Regions from separate parts of the Burkholderia ubonensis genome, predicted to be linked through region 2. Evidence: predicted binding sites of a transcription regulator. Region 2 holds the regulator's gene; the other holds the start of a gene.
The links. The regulator FliA, encoded in region 2, starts transcription of late flagellar genes. The targets are predictions, from matches to a motif close to CTAAAGTTTNNNNNNNNNNNGCCGNTA.
Positions count from the first base shown of each region.

Region 1: a site for FliA is predicted at 2,939-2,965, ahead of WJ35_RS06670 (DUF4088 family protein). Genes of this name have one in related genera too.

Region 1 is NZ_CP013420.1:1,479,721-1,487,223, forward strand. Features, by position in the region: gene WJ35_RS06650 (CreA family protein) at 44-529, shown strand; gene WJ35_RS06655 (AraC family transcriptional regulator) at 590-1,492, shown strand; gene WJ35_RS06660 (AzlC family ABC transporter permease) at 1,795-2,568, shown strand; gene WJ35_RS06665 (AzlD domain-containing protein) at 2,565-2,906, shown strand; gene WJ35_RS06670 (DUF4088 family protein) at 3,080-3,850, shown strand; gene WJ35_RS06675 (hypothetical protein) at 3,984-4,313, opposite strand; gene WJ35_RS06680 (RNA-binding S4 domain-containing protein) at 4,574-4,792, shown strand; gene norM (multidrug efflux MATE transporter NorM) at 4,921-6,309, shown strand; gene fumC (class II fumarate hydratase) at 6,494-7,503, shown strand, end outside.
Region 2 is NZ_CP013420.1:2,267,400-2,274,902, forward strand. Features, by position in the region: gene ahcY (adenosylhomocysteinase) at 1-1,050, opposite strand, end outside; S-adenosyl-L-homocysteine riboswitch at 1,085-1,203, opposite strand; gene WJ35_RS10445 (RNA polymerase sigma factor FliA) at 1,298-2,032, opposite strand; partial or broken gene WJ35_RS10450 (MinD/ParA family ATP-binding protein) at 2,055-2,872, opposite strand; gene flhF (flagellar biosynthesis protein FlhF) at 2,865-4,613, opposite strand; partial or broken gene flhA (flagellar biosynthesis protein FlhA) at 4,610-6,714, opposite strand; gene flhB (flagellar biosynthesis protein FlhB) at 6,866-7,503, opposite strand, start outside.

The sequences.
Region 1 (7,503 bases), 790 kb from region 2:
GCATGCTAGAGTCTCTGTCTCCCATTTGCATCCGGCCACGTCGATGAAGCATCGCCTCCTTTACGCCGCTCGTTCCGCCCTGCTGCTATCCGCCGTTGCCGCCGTGCCGCTCGCGCACGCGGAGGAAGTCGGCAGCGTCAACACCAATTTCCGCCTGACGGGTTCCGACCGCGTGGTCGTCGAGGCCTACGACGATCCGCTCGTCGCCGGCGTGACCTGCTATGTGTCGCGCGCGCGCACCGGCGGGATCAAGGGCTCGCTCGGCCTCGCCGAGGATCCGAGCGAGGCGTCGATCGCGTGCCGGCAGGTCGGCCCGATCAGCTTCACCGGCCCGCTCAAGCAGCAGACCGACGTGTTCAGCGAGCGCATGTCGTTCATCTTCAAGACGCTGCACGTCGTGCGCGTGGTCGACAAGAAGCGCAACACGCTCGTCTACCTGACCTACAGCGACCGGGTCGTCAGCGGCAGCCCGAAGAACAGCGTGACCGCGGTGCCGGTGCCGGCCGCCACGCCGATCCCCGTCAAGTAGGCGCACGCGGGCCGCGCGCACGAACGATACACTGTCGGATCGACCGCTTCGCGCCCCACCATGCCCGCTGCCCGCCTTCCCGATTCCGCCCGCTACTGGCGCACCCCGCTCCTGCCGGACGCGGATCTCGTCACGGCCACCTATCGCGACCACACGTTCGCGCCGCACTGGCACGACGCATACACGGTCCCCGTGATCGAAGCGGGCGCCGAACGCTATGTCTGTCGCGGCGCCGGCCATATCGCCGAAACGGGCACCGTCCCCGTGATCAATCCCGGCGAAGTGCACACCGGCTCGCGCGCGGCCGACGACGGCTGGCGCTACCGGGTCTGCTACGTGCCGGTCGAGTTCATCCGGTCGCTCGCGAGCGCGATCGCCGGACGCCCGCAGGATGCGCCGTGGTTTCCGCACGACGTGATCCGCGATCCGGATCTCGCGGCCCGGGTCGCGCGGGCGCACCGGATGATGGAGGCCGGGAGCGAGTGCGTGGCGGGTGAACGCGTGGATTCGGCGGATGCCCTGCATTCCGCGCACGCCGGCGCGCTCCCGGTCTACGACCCGCTCGCCGCCGAGACGGCGATGCTCGACGCGTTCTCGACGCTGATCGCGCGTCATGCCGACGCGCGGCTGCAACCGCACGCGCTCGCCGCGGACGAACCGCGCGTCGAAGCGATGCGCGAGCGGCTTGCCGCCGACCTGACGGGCACGGTCACGCTCGACGAGATCGCGCAGGCGGCGGGATTGTCGCCGTTCCACGCGGCGCGCCTGTTCACGCGCACGACCGGCATGCCGCCGCACGCGTGGCGCAACCAGCTGCGGTTGCAGCGCGCGCTCGCGCCGCTGCGCGCGGGCGTGGCCGTCGCCGAGGTTGCCGCGGCCAGCGGCTTCGTCGACCAGAGCCATTTCACCCGCCACTTCAGGCGGATGTTCGGCGTGCCGCCGGGGCGCTGGCAGACGCGCTGAGGCATACGCCTCGTTCGCCTACGGCGCCGGTTTCGCCTCGGATTCCGGTTTCGCTTCGGGTTCCGCTTCCAGTTCCAGTTCCAGTTCCAGTTCCAGTTCCAGTTCCAGTTCCAGTTCAGGTTCGCTTCGGCGTCCACCACTACCGCCGACTGCGCCTCCACCGCAACCGAACCAAGCACAACCAAACCCCCATCCTACTCGGCACGCGTCTTGCGCCGCCCACCGGCGCCCGCGCCAGCGCCCCGCGCCGCCGCAAGAACGTACAAGCCGCGACGCGCCTCGCCCCGCTATCCTCCGTCGTCATGGAGACGCGCACTTTGAACCCGACACCCACTTCCTCCGCACCGCCGCGCCGTGCGTTGACCGAATCGCTCGACGGCGCCCGCGACACGATCCCGATGATGGTCGGCGCAGCGCCGTTCGGCGTGATCTTCGGCACGCTCGTCGCCGGCGGCCCGCTCGCCGGCTGGCACGGCGCGCTGATGTCGCTGACCGTGTTCGCCGGCTCCGCGCAGTTCATCGCGCTCGGGCTCGTCGCGGGCGGCGCGAGCTTCGTCGTCGTGCTCGCGACGACGCTGATCGTCAACCTGCGCCACCTGCTGTACAGCGCGACGCTCGCGCCGTACGTCGCCCACCTGCCGCTGCGCTGGCGCGCGACGCTCGGCGCGCTGATGACCGACGAGGTGTTCGCGGTCGCGTACGCGCACTACCGGCATTTCCCGCCGGGCGCGATCGGCCCGCACTACTTCTTCGGCTCGGGACTCGCGATGTACGTGAACTGGCAGATCTGGACGCTCGCCGGCCTGGGGTTCGGCTCGGCATTCCCGGGGCTCCAGTCGCTCGGTCTCGACTTCGCGATGGCGGCGACCTTCATCGCGATCGTCGTGCCACAACTGGGCACGCTGCGCTATTTCTCGGCCGCCGCGACGGCCGGCGTGCTCGCGTATTACTGGCAGGGCTGGCCGTACAAGCTCGGCCTGCTGGGCGCGGTCGCGGCGGGCGTCGTCGTCGGCGTCGCGCTGACGCTGCTGCAGGACCGCGCACGCGCCGGCTCGCACCCGGAGGCCGCATCGTGAGCTACGCGCTGCTGATCCTCGGCATGGCCGCCATCACCTATGCGATCCGCGCGACGCTGTTCCTGTTCGGCGAGCGGCTGACGTTCCCGCCGCTCGCGCGCACGGCGCTCGGCTTCGTGCCCGTCACCGTGCTGACCGCGATCATCGTGCCGATGACCGTGTCGCCGCACGGCGGCGCGGCCGAGCTGACGTGGCGCAATCCGCAGCTCGTCGGCGCGCTCGCCGCGGTGCTCGTGTCGGCGGCGACGCGCCGGCCGCTCGTGACGATCGCGGCCGGGCTCGCGGTGTTCTTCTTCTGGCAGGGCGTGGTGCTGCCACACGGCTGGCTGCCCGGCTGAACCGGCGCCGGAACACGCGAGCGCACATCCCGCTCAAGTTTCGCGCCGCCCGGCCGATAAACGGTTGAAGACCCGCCGTCGGTCCCGGCGCGCGCCGGACCGTCGACGACGCGCCGGCGCCGGCGCGCGAGACCCCGGCATCCGGCCGGCGCGGGCCGCCACCGAGACGATTCATGGGCCAGATCACCCTTTCCCTCAAGGACGACACGCTCGCGTCCTTGCGCAAGGACTACGACGCATTCGTGCGCGTGTCGCTGAAACTCGACCCGCAATTCGCGACGCCGTCGTTCGAGGATTTCCTGCGCGCAAAACTGCTCGACAACATGGTGCCGCTCACCGAGCACGCCGTGCAGCGCATGCTGGAGGGCGGCCAGTATGCGTGGGCCAAGCGCACGCTCGACAAGGAATTCCCGGACGTGGTCGCGATCCTGATGCGGCAGGCCGGCGAATTCGGCTTCGGCTTCGCGTCGCGCTCGGAATGGACGCCCGACGAGCTGGCAAAGGCGTGCCGCGACTGGGCGAAGGCGATCGTCGCCGAAGCGCAGGGCGATGCGACCCTGATCGATCCGCTCGCCGCGCAGATCAAGAGCGCGGTGCTGGACATCCAGGCGCTCGAGGAGCAGATGCAGACGCCCGCGTGGCGGCTCGCGGAATCGCTGCGGCAGCGGATCTACGAAGCCAAGCTCGCGTGCGAGATGAGCGTCGGCAGCACGGCGCGCGACAAGCTCGGCGAACTGCGCGGGCTGCTGCGGCTGGCGCTCGCGCACGGCTCGTTCCAGAAGGCGGAAGCGCAGCAGATCATGGAATACCTGCGGCTCCTGAAGCCGGAAATCTTCGTCGAGGAACCGTACGACGTGTTCGCACGGCTCGCCGCGTGGCTGCGCAGCGTCTTCGCGCCGGTCGCCGCGCGCCCGGCACCGGGGCCGGAACAGCGGCGGCCCTGAGCGCCGCTCTGCCCGAATGAAGCGCGGCCCGGCTCGCATCAAGCGAACCGGGCCGCGCGAGTGTCGCCGCCACGCCGCCACATCGTCACGCCGCGCCGTCCGGGGCGAGCGGCGAGCGGCGGCCCGACACCGCTTACTGCGTCCCGCCGGCAGCCGAAGCGCCGCCTTCCACGGCTTCGTCGCCGACCTTCGACTTGGTCGTGCCGGCACGATGCTTGGCCGACTTCGTCGTGTGCTTCATGTGCTTCTTGGTCGAATGGACCGACGAAGCCGCCGTATCGGTCGCACCGCCGACCGCGTTGCCCGACACGTTCGCACCGGCGCCCTCGCCTGCGCCCGGCGCCTGGGTCTGCACGCCGGCACCGGCGGTGCCCTGCGCGGCCGTTCCCGTCTGCGCAAACGCAGCCGAGGTCGCGAACGCCGTCAGCGCGGCACCGATCAGCATCGTACGAATCGTGGACATGACAATCCTCCTCAAGAAGTTGCGGGCGCGGAACGCATCGATACGCTCCGTCGCGTGACCTGCCGCAACACGCAGCAGGCACGATGAAAGACCCGCGCCCGGCGGCACCGGTTCTCGAATCTCGCAGACTGTTACCCACCGTTTCATTTGCTGACGAATCGCTCACAGACGCTAACAACAGGCCGGCGCACTCGCGCGGCCCGCGTTGCTGCCGTATGATGCGGGGCGATTCATCCCGCGCCGCGCGCGCTTTCCTCGTCATGCCCAATCTGGATTTCACGCTGACCGGCGAATTCGTCGAGTTGCACAACCTCCTGAAGATCACCGGCCTCGCCGACAGCGGCGGCTCCGCGAAGGGAATCGTCGCGTCCGGCGCGGTGAAGGTCGACGGCGCAGTCGAACTCCGCAAGACCTGCAAGATCCGCGCAGGCCAGGTCGTGCTGCTCGGCGACACGCGCATCGCGGTGCACGGCGCGTAGCGGTGCCCCTGAGCCCGACATGGCCATCGGCGCGCGCGTTCGACACCATTCGCAGAAAGCCGTAAGCTAGGCGTCTCTCAAAATAAATACGGACAGCGCCGGCCTGTCGCCGCGCGAGCGCCCATCCCATGTCGCATTCCGGTCTCTCGCGGACGGCCGCCGCGCCGCCCTCCCTGTCCAGTCACGCCGCCGATACCGCGCGCCTCGCCGCCCCGCTCGCCATTGCGCAACTGTCGCAGATGGCGATGAGCGTCACCGACACCGTGCTGCTCGGCTCGCTCGGCCCCGACTCGCTCGCGGCGGGCGGCCTCGGCGCGAACTTCTTCTTCGTCATCGTCACGGTGCTGCAGGGCGTCCTGTCGTCGATCAGCGTCAGCGTCGCGCACGCGCGCGGCGCGCAAGCCGATCATCGCGTGCCGCACATCTACTGGACGGGCTTCGCGCTGTCCGTGCTGCTCGCGATCCCCGCGATCGTCGCGCTGTCGCTTTCCGAGCCGATCCTGCTGATGTTCCACGAGCCGCCGGCGCTCGCGCGCAACGTCGGCGAGTACACGGGCATCCTGCGCTTCGCCGCGCTCGGCAGCCTGATCGGCGTCGGCCTGATGCGCTCGTTCCTGCCCGCGATCGGCGCCGCGCGACGGCTGCTGTGGGTATCGATCGGCGGCGTCGGCGTCAACGCGGTGCTGAACTACGGGCTGATCCACGGCGCGTTCGGGCTGCCGCGGCTCGGCTTTCTCGGCTCCGCGGTCGCGACGACGATCACGATCTGGCTCACCGCGCTCGCGCTCGTGTGGCTGCTGCACGGCCGCCAGCGGTTCAAGCACTTCGTGACCGTGTCGCGTCCGAAGCTGCCGACGATGGGCGAGCTGATCGGCATCGGCTGGCCGGTCGCGATCACGTACGGGGTCGAATCGACGCTGTTCCTCGCCACCGGCCTCACGGTCGGCGTGCTCGGCGCGACGTCGCTCGCCGCGCACCAGATCGCGCTGAACGTCGCGTCGGTATCGTTCATGGTGCCGCTCGCGATCGGCCAGGCGGCCAACGTCCGGGTCGGCTACTGGGCCGGCGCGGGCAACGCCGTGGCCGCGCGGCACGCGGGCTTCGTCGCGCTCGGGCTCGGGGTCGCGTTCATGTCGCTGTCGGGCCTCGTGATGATCGTCGCGCCGCACACGATCGTCAGCCTCTACCTGCGCCTCGACGACCCCGCCAACGCCGCCACGGTGTCGCTCGCCGCGTCGCTGCTCGGCATCGCCGCGGTGTTCCAGATCGTCGACGGCATGCAGACGGTCGGCTCCGGCGCGCTGCGCGGCCTGAAGGACACGCGCGTGCCGATGCTCGCCGCCACCCTCGGCTACTGGGGCATCGGCTTTCCGACCGGCTACTGGCTCGCGTTCCACGCGGGTCTCGGCGCGCGCGGCCTGTGGTGGGGGCTGGCGGCCGGGCTCGCGAGCGTCGCCGCGCTGATGGCGTGGCGCTTCCACCGCAAGAGCGCGTCGCTCGCCACGCTGCGCGCGTGAGCGCGCCCGACGGCGCAAAACCGCCGCCGGCGCTATGCTAGCGGCTGTTCACTCGGATTACGCAGATCACGGGCCTGCGCCGGGCCCGCCGAAGAGACGCCGCGCACGAGCGGCGCGGCCTGCCCACGATACGCCCGACGCCGCGCGCCGCGCGGCCTTTCCCCCTTTCGAAGAGGAGTGCATCATGAACGAAGCAGTTCGGATGGAACGCGACACGTTCGGCGAGATCGCCGTGCCGGCCGCCCGGCTCTGGGGCGCGCAGACGGAGCGCTCGCTGCAGAATTTCCGGATCTCGACCGAGAAGCAGTCGCCGGAGCTGATCCACGCGCTCGCGATCGTGAAGCGCGCGGCGGCGGCCGTGAACCAGTCGCTCGGCGTGCTGGCCGACGACAAGGCGCACGCGATCATCGCGGCGGCCGACGAGATCATCGCGGGCCAGCATCCGCGCGAATTCCCGCTCGCGGTCTGGCAGACCGGCTCCGGCACGCAGACCAACATGAACCTCAACGAGGTGATCGCGAACCGCGCAAGCGAGCTGATGGGCGGCGAGCGCGGCGAAGCGCGCAAGGTTCATCCGAACGACGACGTGAACCGCGGCCAGTCGTCGAACGACGTATTCCCGACCGCGATGCACGTCGCCGCCGCGTATGCGATCGTCAACCACCTGCTGCCTGCGCTGCGCACGCTGCGCGCGACGCTCGACGCGAAGTCGAAGGCGTTCGCCGAAATCGTGAAGATCGGCCGCACGCACCTGCAGGACGCGACGCCGCTCACGCTCGGCCAGGAATTCTCCGGCTACGTCGCGCAGCTCGACCAAGGCATCCGGCACGTCGAATCGGCGCTGCCGCACCTGTACGAGCTCGCGCTCGGCGGCACCGCGGTCGGCACCGGGCTGAACGCGCATCCGGAATTCGCGGCGCGCGTCGCCGACGAAATCGGCCGCCTGGCGAAGCTGCCGTTCGTGAGCGCGCCGAGCAAGTTCGAGGTGATGGCGGCCGCCGACGCGCTGGTGTTCGCGCACGGCGCGCTGAAGACCGTCGCGGCGAGCCTGATGAAGATCGCCAACGACGTCCGCTGGCTCGCGAGCGGGCCGCGCTGCGGGCTCGGCGAGCTGTCGATTCCCGAGAACGAGCCGGGCAGCTCGATCATGCCGGGCAAGGTGAACCCGACGCAGTCCGAAGCCGTGACGATGCT
Region 2 (7,503 bases):
GACGTCGATTTCCGAGTCGAAGTGGCCGATGTTGCAGACGATCGCGTTGTGGCGCATCGCCTTCATGTGATCGTGGTTGATCACGTGGTAGTTGCCGGTCGCCGTCACGAAGATGTCGGCCTTGTCCGCCGCGTATTCCATCGTCACGACGCGGTAGCCTTCCATCGCCGCCTGCAGCGCGCAGATCGGATCGATCTCGGTGACCCACACGGTCGCGCCCAGGCCGCGCAGCGACTGCGCGCAGCCCTTGCCCACGTCGCCGTAGCCCGCGACGACCGCGACCTTGCCCGCGATCATCACGTCGGTCGCGCGCTTGATGCCGTCGACGAGCGACTCGCGGCAGCCGTACAGGTTGTCGAACTTCGACTTCGTGACCGAGTCGTTCACGTTGAACGCCGGGAACGGCAGGCGGCCGTCCTTTTCCATCTGGTACAGGCGGTGCACGCCGGTCGTCGTTTCCTCGGTGACGCCCTTGATGTGCGCGAGGCGCTTCGAGTACCAGTTCGCGTCGACGTCGAGGTGCTTCGCGATCGACTTGTACAGCGCGACTTCTTCCTCGTTGGCCGGCTTGGCGATCACCGAACGGTCCTTCTCGGCCTTCGAGCCGAGGATCAGCAGCAGCGTCGCGTCGCCGCCGTCGTCGAGGATCATGTTCGCGAACTCGCCGTTCGGCCATTCGAAGATGCGGTGCGAGAATTCCCAGTATTCGTCGAGCGACTCGCCCTTGAACGCGAACACCGGCGTGCCGGACTCGACGATCGCGGCGGCGGCGTGGTCCTGCGTCGAGAAGATGTTGCACGATGCCCAGCGGACTTCGGCGCCGAGCGCCTTCAGCGTCTCGATCAGCACGCCGGTCTGGATCGTCATGTGCAGCGAGCCCGCGATGCGCGCGCCCTTCAGCGGCTGCTGCGCCTTGTATTCGTCGCGGATCTGCACGAGGCCCGGCATTTCGGTCTCGGCGATGTTCAGTTCCTTGCGGCCCCACCCGGCAAGCGCCATGTCGGCGACGACGTAATCGTTGGAAGCTTTGGAATCGATGACGGCGTTCATCACGCCCTCCTTTCTAAAAAAGTTCTAGAAAATGGTGACGTGAGCGCCGTTCAGGAAGCGGGAGCCGGCGCATTGCGCCGCGGCCCGGCCGCTTGGTGAAGCTTTCCGAGCCTGGCGGACGCTGGACGGTCCGTCGCAACGCTCCTCGGAAAACGGGTGGGATTGTAGCAAATCGTGGCGAGAAATGTGGGGTTGGGCGGGCGGCCGCACGCGCGGCGTCGGCGCGCGCGACGCCCGCCGCTGCCGCTCAGTTCTCCGCGCCGACCCACGCCTGCTCGCGCAGCCGCGCGCGCAGCCGCGCGACCGCCTGGCTGTGCAGCTGGCACACGCGCGATTCGCTCACTTCGAGCACTGCGCCGATCTCGCGCAGGTTCAGCCCGCGTTCGTAGTACAGCGACATCAGCAGCTTCTCGCGCTCCGGCAGCCGCTCGATCGCCTCGATCAGCGCCTCGCGCAGGTGCTCGTCGAGCAGCGACGACAGCGGATCGGCGTGATCGACGCGATAGCGGTCGAGGAACGGCTCGTCGTCGGCCGCGCGGTCGAAATCCTCGTAGTAGATGAGCTGGCTGCCGTGCAGGTCCTGCAGCATCCCCTGGTATTCGTCGAGCGGCATGTTCAGGTGCTGCGCGATCTCGGCCTCGCTCGCCGCGCGGCCGAGGTGCTGCTCGACCTGGTGCACCGCATGCTCGACCTCGCGCGACGTCTTGCGCAGGCTGCGCGGCAGCCAGTCGTTGCTGCGCAGCTCGTCGAGCATCGCGCCGCGGATCCGCTGCGTCGCGTAGGTCTCGAACTGCGCGCCCTGGTCTTCCTTGTAGCGCCCGGCCGCGTCCATCAGGCCGATCATCCCGGCCTGGATCAGGTCGTCGAGATCGACGCTCGCCGGCATCTTCGCGACGAGCTGCAGGCCCAGGCGGCGCACGAGCGGCGCGTATTGCGCGAGCACGTCGGCCTGCGAAATCTTTCCTTGAGCGTTGTACATCATGGCTCTCTCCTTCCGGTGGCCCTCACGCGGCGTGCGCCGCGCCCGCCTCGAACGACGTGCTGCCGCCCGCGCCCGCGCCGCGCCGGCGCCCGGCCGCGGACGCAGCGGCCAGTACAGCAGGTCGGCGGCAATCTGCCGGTAATCGCGCGCGGCCGGCGACGACGGAAACGCGTCGACCGCCGTGCGCACGAGCTCGCGCGCATGCTCGACGAGCGGATCGGCGCTCACGCAGCCCGCGTCGGTGATCGACACGGTCAGGTAGCGGCTCGCGACGCCCGCGAGGTTGTCGAACGCGGTCTTCGCGTCGGCGTGGCTGCCGACGTGGTTGGTCAGCACGCGGAACTGCGCGATCGCATGCGCGAAATGCAGCCGCTTCATGCACGCGTACGCCTCGGTGATCGCCTGCGCGGCGACGCGCGTGACGATCAGCACGTCGTGCGCTTCGCGCGCGAGCGCCGAGAACCCGCCGTCGGCGTCGAGCTGCGCGTCGACGAGCACGATGTCGGCCGGGCCGTCGACGAAATCGCTGAGCTGCGCGTCGCTGTAGCCCGCGCGCGCGAGCCGCGACGCGGCGCACACGCCGAACCCGGCGGACACGCGCGCGCGCTCGCCGTCCCGCAGCCAGGAGCCGGCGAGCGTCGCGGCGGCCGAATGCACGTTCGCGCGCTCGTCGACGACGAGCACGTCCTTGCCCAGCGCGGCCAGCGCCGCGGCCAGGTTCACGACGGTCGACGTGCAGCCGACGCCCGCCGGCCCGCCCGCCACCGCGACGATCCTCGAAGCGCGCCCGGCCAGCAGGCGCCGCAATCCTTCGGCCTGGTCGATCATCCTTTTATCCAAAGCGCACCTCGTGCAGCTCGGCGGTCGAACGTGCGGTCAACGCGGAAAGCAGCGTCGGCATGTCCTCGTCCTGCGGCACGAAGGGCGAGCCGTCGCGCGGCACACAGAAGGCACTCTTCATCAGGAATTTCTTCGTCGCGACGTACAGGTTCTCCGGCACCTTCTGGCCGGTCGACACGTAGTGGACGGGCAGCTTGTAGCGGATCACCGTGTCGAGCACGCCGCCGAGGTGGGTCGCCTCGTCGAGCTTCGTGAGAATGCAGCCGGCGAGCTCCGGGGATGCCGCGTCCGGATGGCCGGCCGCGCTGCGGTAGGCCTGCACGACCTCGTTGAGCGTGTCGCCGTGGCTCGTCGCGTTGAGCAGCAGGAGGCGCTGCACCGGCGTGTTCGCGCCGTGCAGCATCGCGATCTGGTCGGACACCGCACGGTCGCGCTGGCTCATGCCGATCGTGTCGATCAGCACGATGTGCTTGTTGCGCAGCTCGGACAGCGCGAGCTGCAGGTCGCCGGCATCCTTCACCGCGTGCACGGGCACGCCGAGGATCTTGCCGAAGATCCGCAGCTGCTCGTGGCCGCCGATCCGGTAGCTGTCGGTCGTGAGCAGCGCGACCTTGCTCGCGCCGAAGCGCATCACGCAGCGCGCGGCGAGCTTCGCGGTGGTGGTCGTCTTGCCGACGCCCGTCGGCCCCATCAGCGCGAACACGCCGCCGCGCTCCATCAGCGCTTCCTCGCTGTCGAGCACCGGCAGGTTCGACTCGAGCACCGACTGCGCCCATTCGGCCGCCTGCTCGAACGTCTGCTCGCCTTCGCCCTGCGGCAGGTTGTCGACCATCATCCGCACGAGCTGCGCGGAGAAGCCGGCCGCGAACAGATGCTTCGTCAACGCGCCGTGCACCGGGCTGCGGCGCTGGCGCTCGTGCCACATCAGGCTGTCGAACTGCTCCTCCATCATCCCGCGCAGCGAGCCGAGCTCGTTCATCACCGTGTCGTTGACGATCCGCTCGATGCGCGCCTTCACCGCGTCGGCCACCGCGGCGGCCGTGTCTTCAGTCACGCGCGCGCGGTCCGCCGCCTTCGGGGCGGGCGCGTCGGCGCCGCGGCGCGGCGCGGCGTCGTCCGCCGGCACGCGGCGCGCGACGTTGCGCACGATGTCGCGCGCCCACTCGGGCGGCGTCGCTTCGTGCGCGGCGCGCGGCGCAACTTCCTGCGCCGGCGTCGCCTGCGCGCGCGCGATCAGCGCTTCGCGCTGCTGCGTCAGGCGCTTCGCGTGCTCGACGAGCCACGGCGCGGGTTCGGAAGGGGGGGCGGGCGATCCCGCGGCAGGCGATCCCGCGGCAGGCACTCGTGCGGCGAACGATCCCGCGGCCGGCGCAGCGGCGGCGGCAGAGCCCGCCACCGGCGCCGCCGGCGCGTCGGTCGTCTCGGCGCTCGCGCCGAACACCGACGAGAACACGTCCGGCAAGCCGCCGTCGCCCATCGCATACGGATTGACGGCCGCCCGCGGCGCCGTGCCCGCGGGCGCCGGCGCGCCGGCCCGGAACGCCGCGCCGGGCAGCGCGACGACGTCGGCCGCGCCCGGCGGCGTGATCGCCGACAGTTCGGCGTCGGCGAGCGCGACGATTTCGACACTGCCGTCATCGAGCGTGCGGTTCGACAGCACGACGGCGTCGGCGCCGAGCGCCTCGCGCACGAGCCGCAGCGCGTCGCGGCTCGTCGGCCCGGTGAATTTGCGAATGTTCAAGCGGAACCCCCGATGACGTTAACGACCTTGATCGTGCGTGTATCCGGCACTTCGGCATACGACAGCACTTTCAATTGCGGCAGGCTGCGGCGCAGGAAGCGCGCGAGCATCGCGCGCAGCGCGTGCTGCACGAGCAGCACGGGCGGCAGCCCGAGATTCTGTTGACGCAGCATCGCTTGCTGCGTGCCGGTCAGGAGTGAAAATGCGCGAGGCCGGGCTCGAGACCCGGGTTCGCGCCCGTGGCGAGCGCCTGCGACAGCACGCGCTCGAGATTCGCGTCGAGGCCCATCACCTGCATCTCGCCCGAGCCCGGGTACCACTGCTGCGTGATCGCGCGGCCGAGCGCGAGCCGCACCGCGGCCGTGATGTCGTACGCGTCGGTGATGCGGCCGGCGTGCTCGGACACGGCTTCGAGGATCGTGCGCATGTCGCGGATCGGCACGCCTTCCTCGAGCAGGTTCTGCAGCACCTTCTGCAGCGTCGTCAGCGAGATCGTCTTCGGCACGAGGTCCTCGACGAGCGACGGCGCGTCCTTGCCGGTGCGCTCGATCAGCGCCTGCACTTCCTGGCGGCCGAGCAGCTCGGCCGCGTGCTGGACGACCAGATGGTTCAGGTGGGTCGCGACGACCGTGCTCGCGTCGACCACCGTGTAGCCGTACACCTGCGCCTGCTCGCGCATCGCGACGTCGACCCACACGGCCGGCAGCCCGAACGCCGGGTCGGTGGTCGGCACGCCGGGCAGCGCGGCCGTCACCTGGCCCGGGTTGATCGCGAGCCACTGGCCCGGAAACACTTCGCCGATGCCGATCTCGACGCCCTTCAGCGCGATCCGGTAGCCGTTCGGCCGCAGTTCGAGGTTGTCGCGGATGTGGATCACGGGCGGCAGGAAGCCGATTTCCTGCGCGAATTTCTTGCGGATGCTCTTGATCCGCTTGAGCAGCTCGCCGTCGCTGTTCTTGTCGACGAGCGGGATCAGCCGGTAGCCGACTTCGAGGCCGAGCGGGTCGATCAGCTGCACGTCGTCCCAGGTCGCCTCGTGGCTGTCGGCGGGCAGCGCGGCGGGCGGCGCGATCTCGGTGACGTCGCCGGCCGCCTTGCGGGCCGCCGCGCGCTTCGTCTGCGTGCGGGCGAACCAGATCGCGCCGCCGCCGAGCAGCAGGAACGCGAAGTGCGGCATGCCGGGGATCAGCCCCATGATCAGGATGATCGCGCCGGTGATCGCCAGCACGCGCGGGTTCGCGAACAGCTGGCCGGTGATCTGCGTGCCGATGTCCTCGTCGGTCGCGACGCGCGACACGATCACGCCGGCCGCGGTCGAGATCACGAGCGACGGGATCTGCGCGACGAGGCCGTCGCCGATCGTCAGCAGCGTGTAGTTCGTGCCGGCCGCCGCGAACGTCATGTCGTGCTGGATCATCCCGACGATCAGCCCGCCGATCACGTTGATCGCCATGATGATCAGGCCCGCGATCGCATCGCCGCGCACGAACTTCGACGCGCCGTCCATCGATCCGTAGAACTCGGCTTCCTGCGCGACCGCGGTGCGGCGCTTTCTCGCCTGCTCCTCGTTGATGAGGCCCGCGTTCAGGTCGGCGTCGATCGCCATCTGCTTGCCGGGCATCGCGTCGAGCGTGAAGCGCGCGGACACTTCGGCGATCCGCCCCGCGCCCTTCGTGATCACCATGAAGTTGATGATCATCAGGATCACGAACACGACGATGCCGACCGCGAAGTTGCCGCCGACGAGGAAGTGGCCGAACGCCTCGATCACCTGGCCGGCCGCGTCCGGGCCCGTGTGGCCCTCGAGCAGCACGACGCGGGTCGACGCGACGTTCAGCGACAGGCGCAGCAGCGTCGAGAACAGCAGCACGCTCGGGAACGCCGCGAAGTCGAGCGGCTTCATCGTGTACATGCTGACGAGCAGCACCATCACGGACAGCGCGATGTTGAACGTGAACAGCAGATCCAGCAGCAGCGGCGGCAGCGGCAGGATCATCATCCCCAGGATCATGCAGATGAGGATCGGGCCCGCGAGCGCGCGCAGGTTGGTGCCCGCGAGCAGGTTCGGGCGCTTCGCGAACAGGCCGGCCGGCGTGCTCATGCTGCCTCCCGCCGGGCCGCCCCAAGGGGCGTAGCGGGGAATTCGCGGAGCATGGCTCCGCGCCCGCGCAGCCGGCCGGCTTTGCAAAGCCGGCCGTGGACGGCAGCCGCCCCCTCGGGGGGCAGCGAACGAATGTGAGCGTGGGGGCTAATCATGCGTTACCCCCTTGCGCGCCGAGCACGTCTTCGGCTTCCTCGCGCTCGTCGGCGGCGGACACCGACGCGCCCTTGTCGAGTTCGGCCGGCACGTCGAGATCGACCGGCGCCGCCGGGAACGCGCCGCCTTCCGAACGGAAGCGCTTGAGCTGGTACACCCACGCGAGCACCTCGGCGACGGCCGAGTACAGCGAGCCGGGAATCTCGCGTTCGAGTTCGACGTTGTGATACAGCGCCCGCGCGAGCGGCGGCGCTTCGAGCAGCGGCACGTTGTGCTCGGCCGCGAGCTCGCGGATGCGCGCGGCGACGAGGTTCACGCCCTTCGCGACGACCTTCGGCGCGCGCATCGCGCCGTCCGTGTATTGCAGCGCGACGGCGAAGTGCGTCGGGTTCGTGACGACGACGTCGGCCTTCGGCACGGCCGCCATCATCCGGCGCCGCGCGATCGCACGCTGCTGCTGGCGAATCCGGCCCTTCACGTGCGGATCGCCTTCGTTCTCGCGATGCTCGCGCTTCACTTCTTCCTTCGTCATGCGCAACTTCTTGTTGTACTGCCAGAGTTGATACGGCACGTCGAGCGCGGCGACGACCAGCATCCCGGCGACCGTGGTGCCGCAGCACACGGCAACGAGGT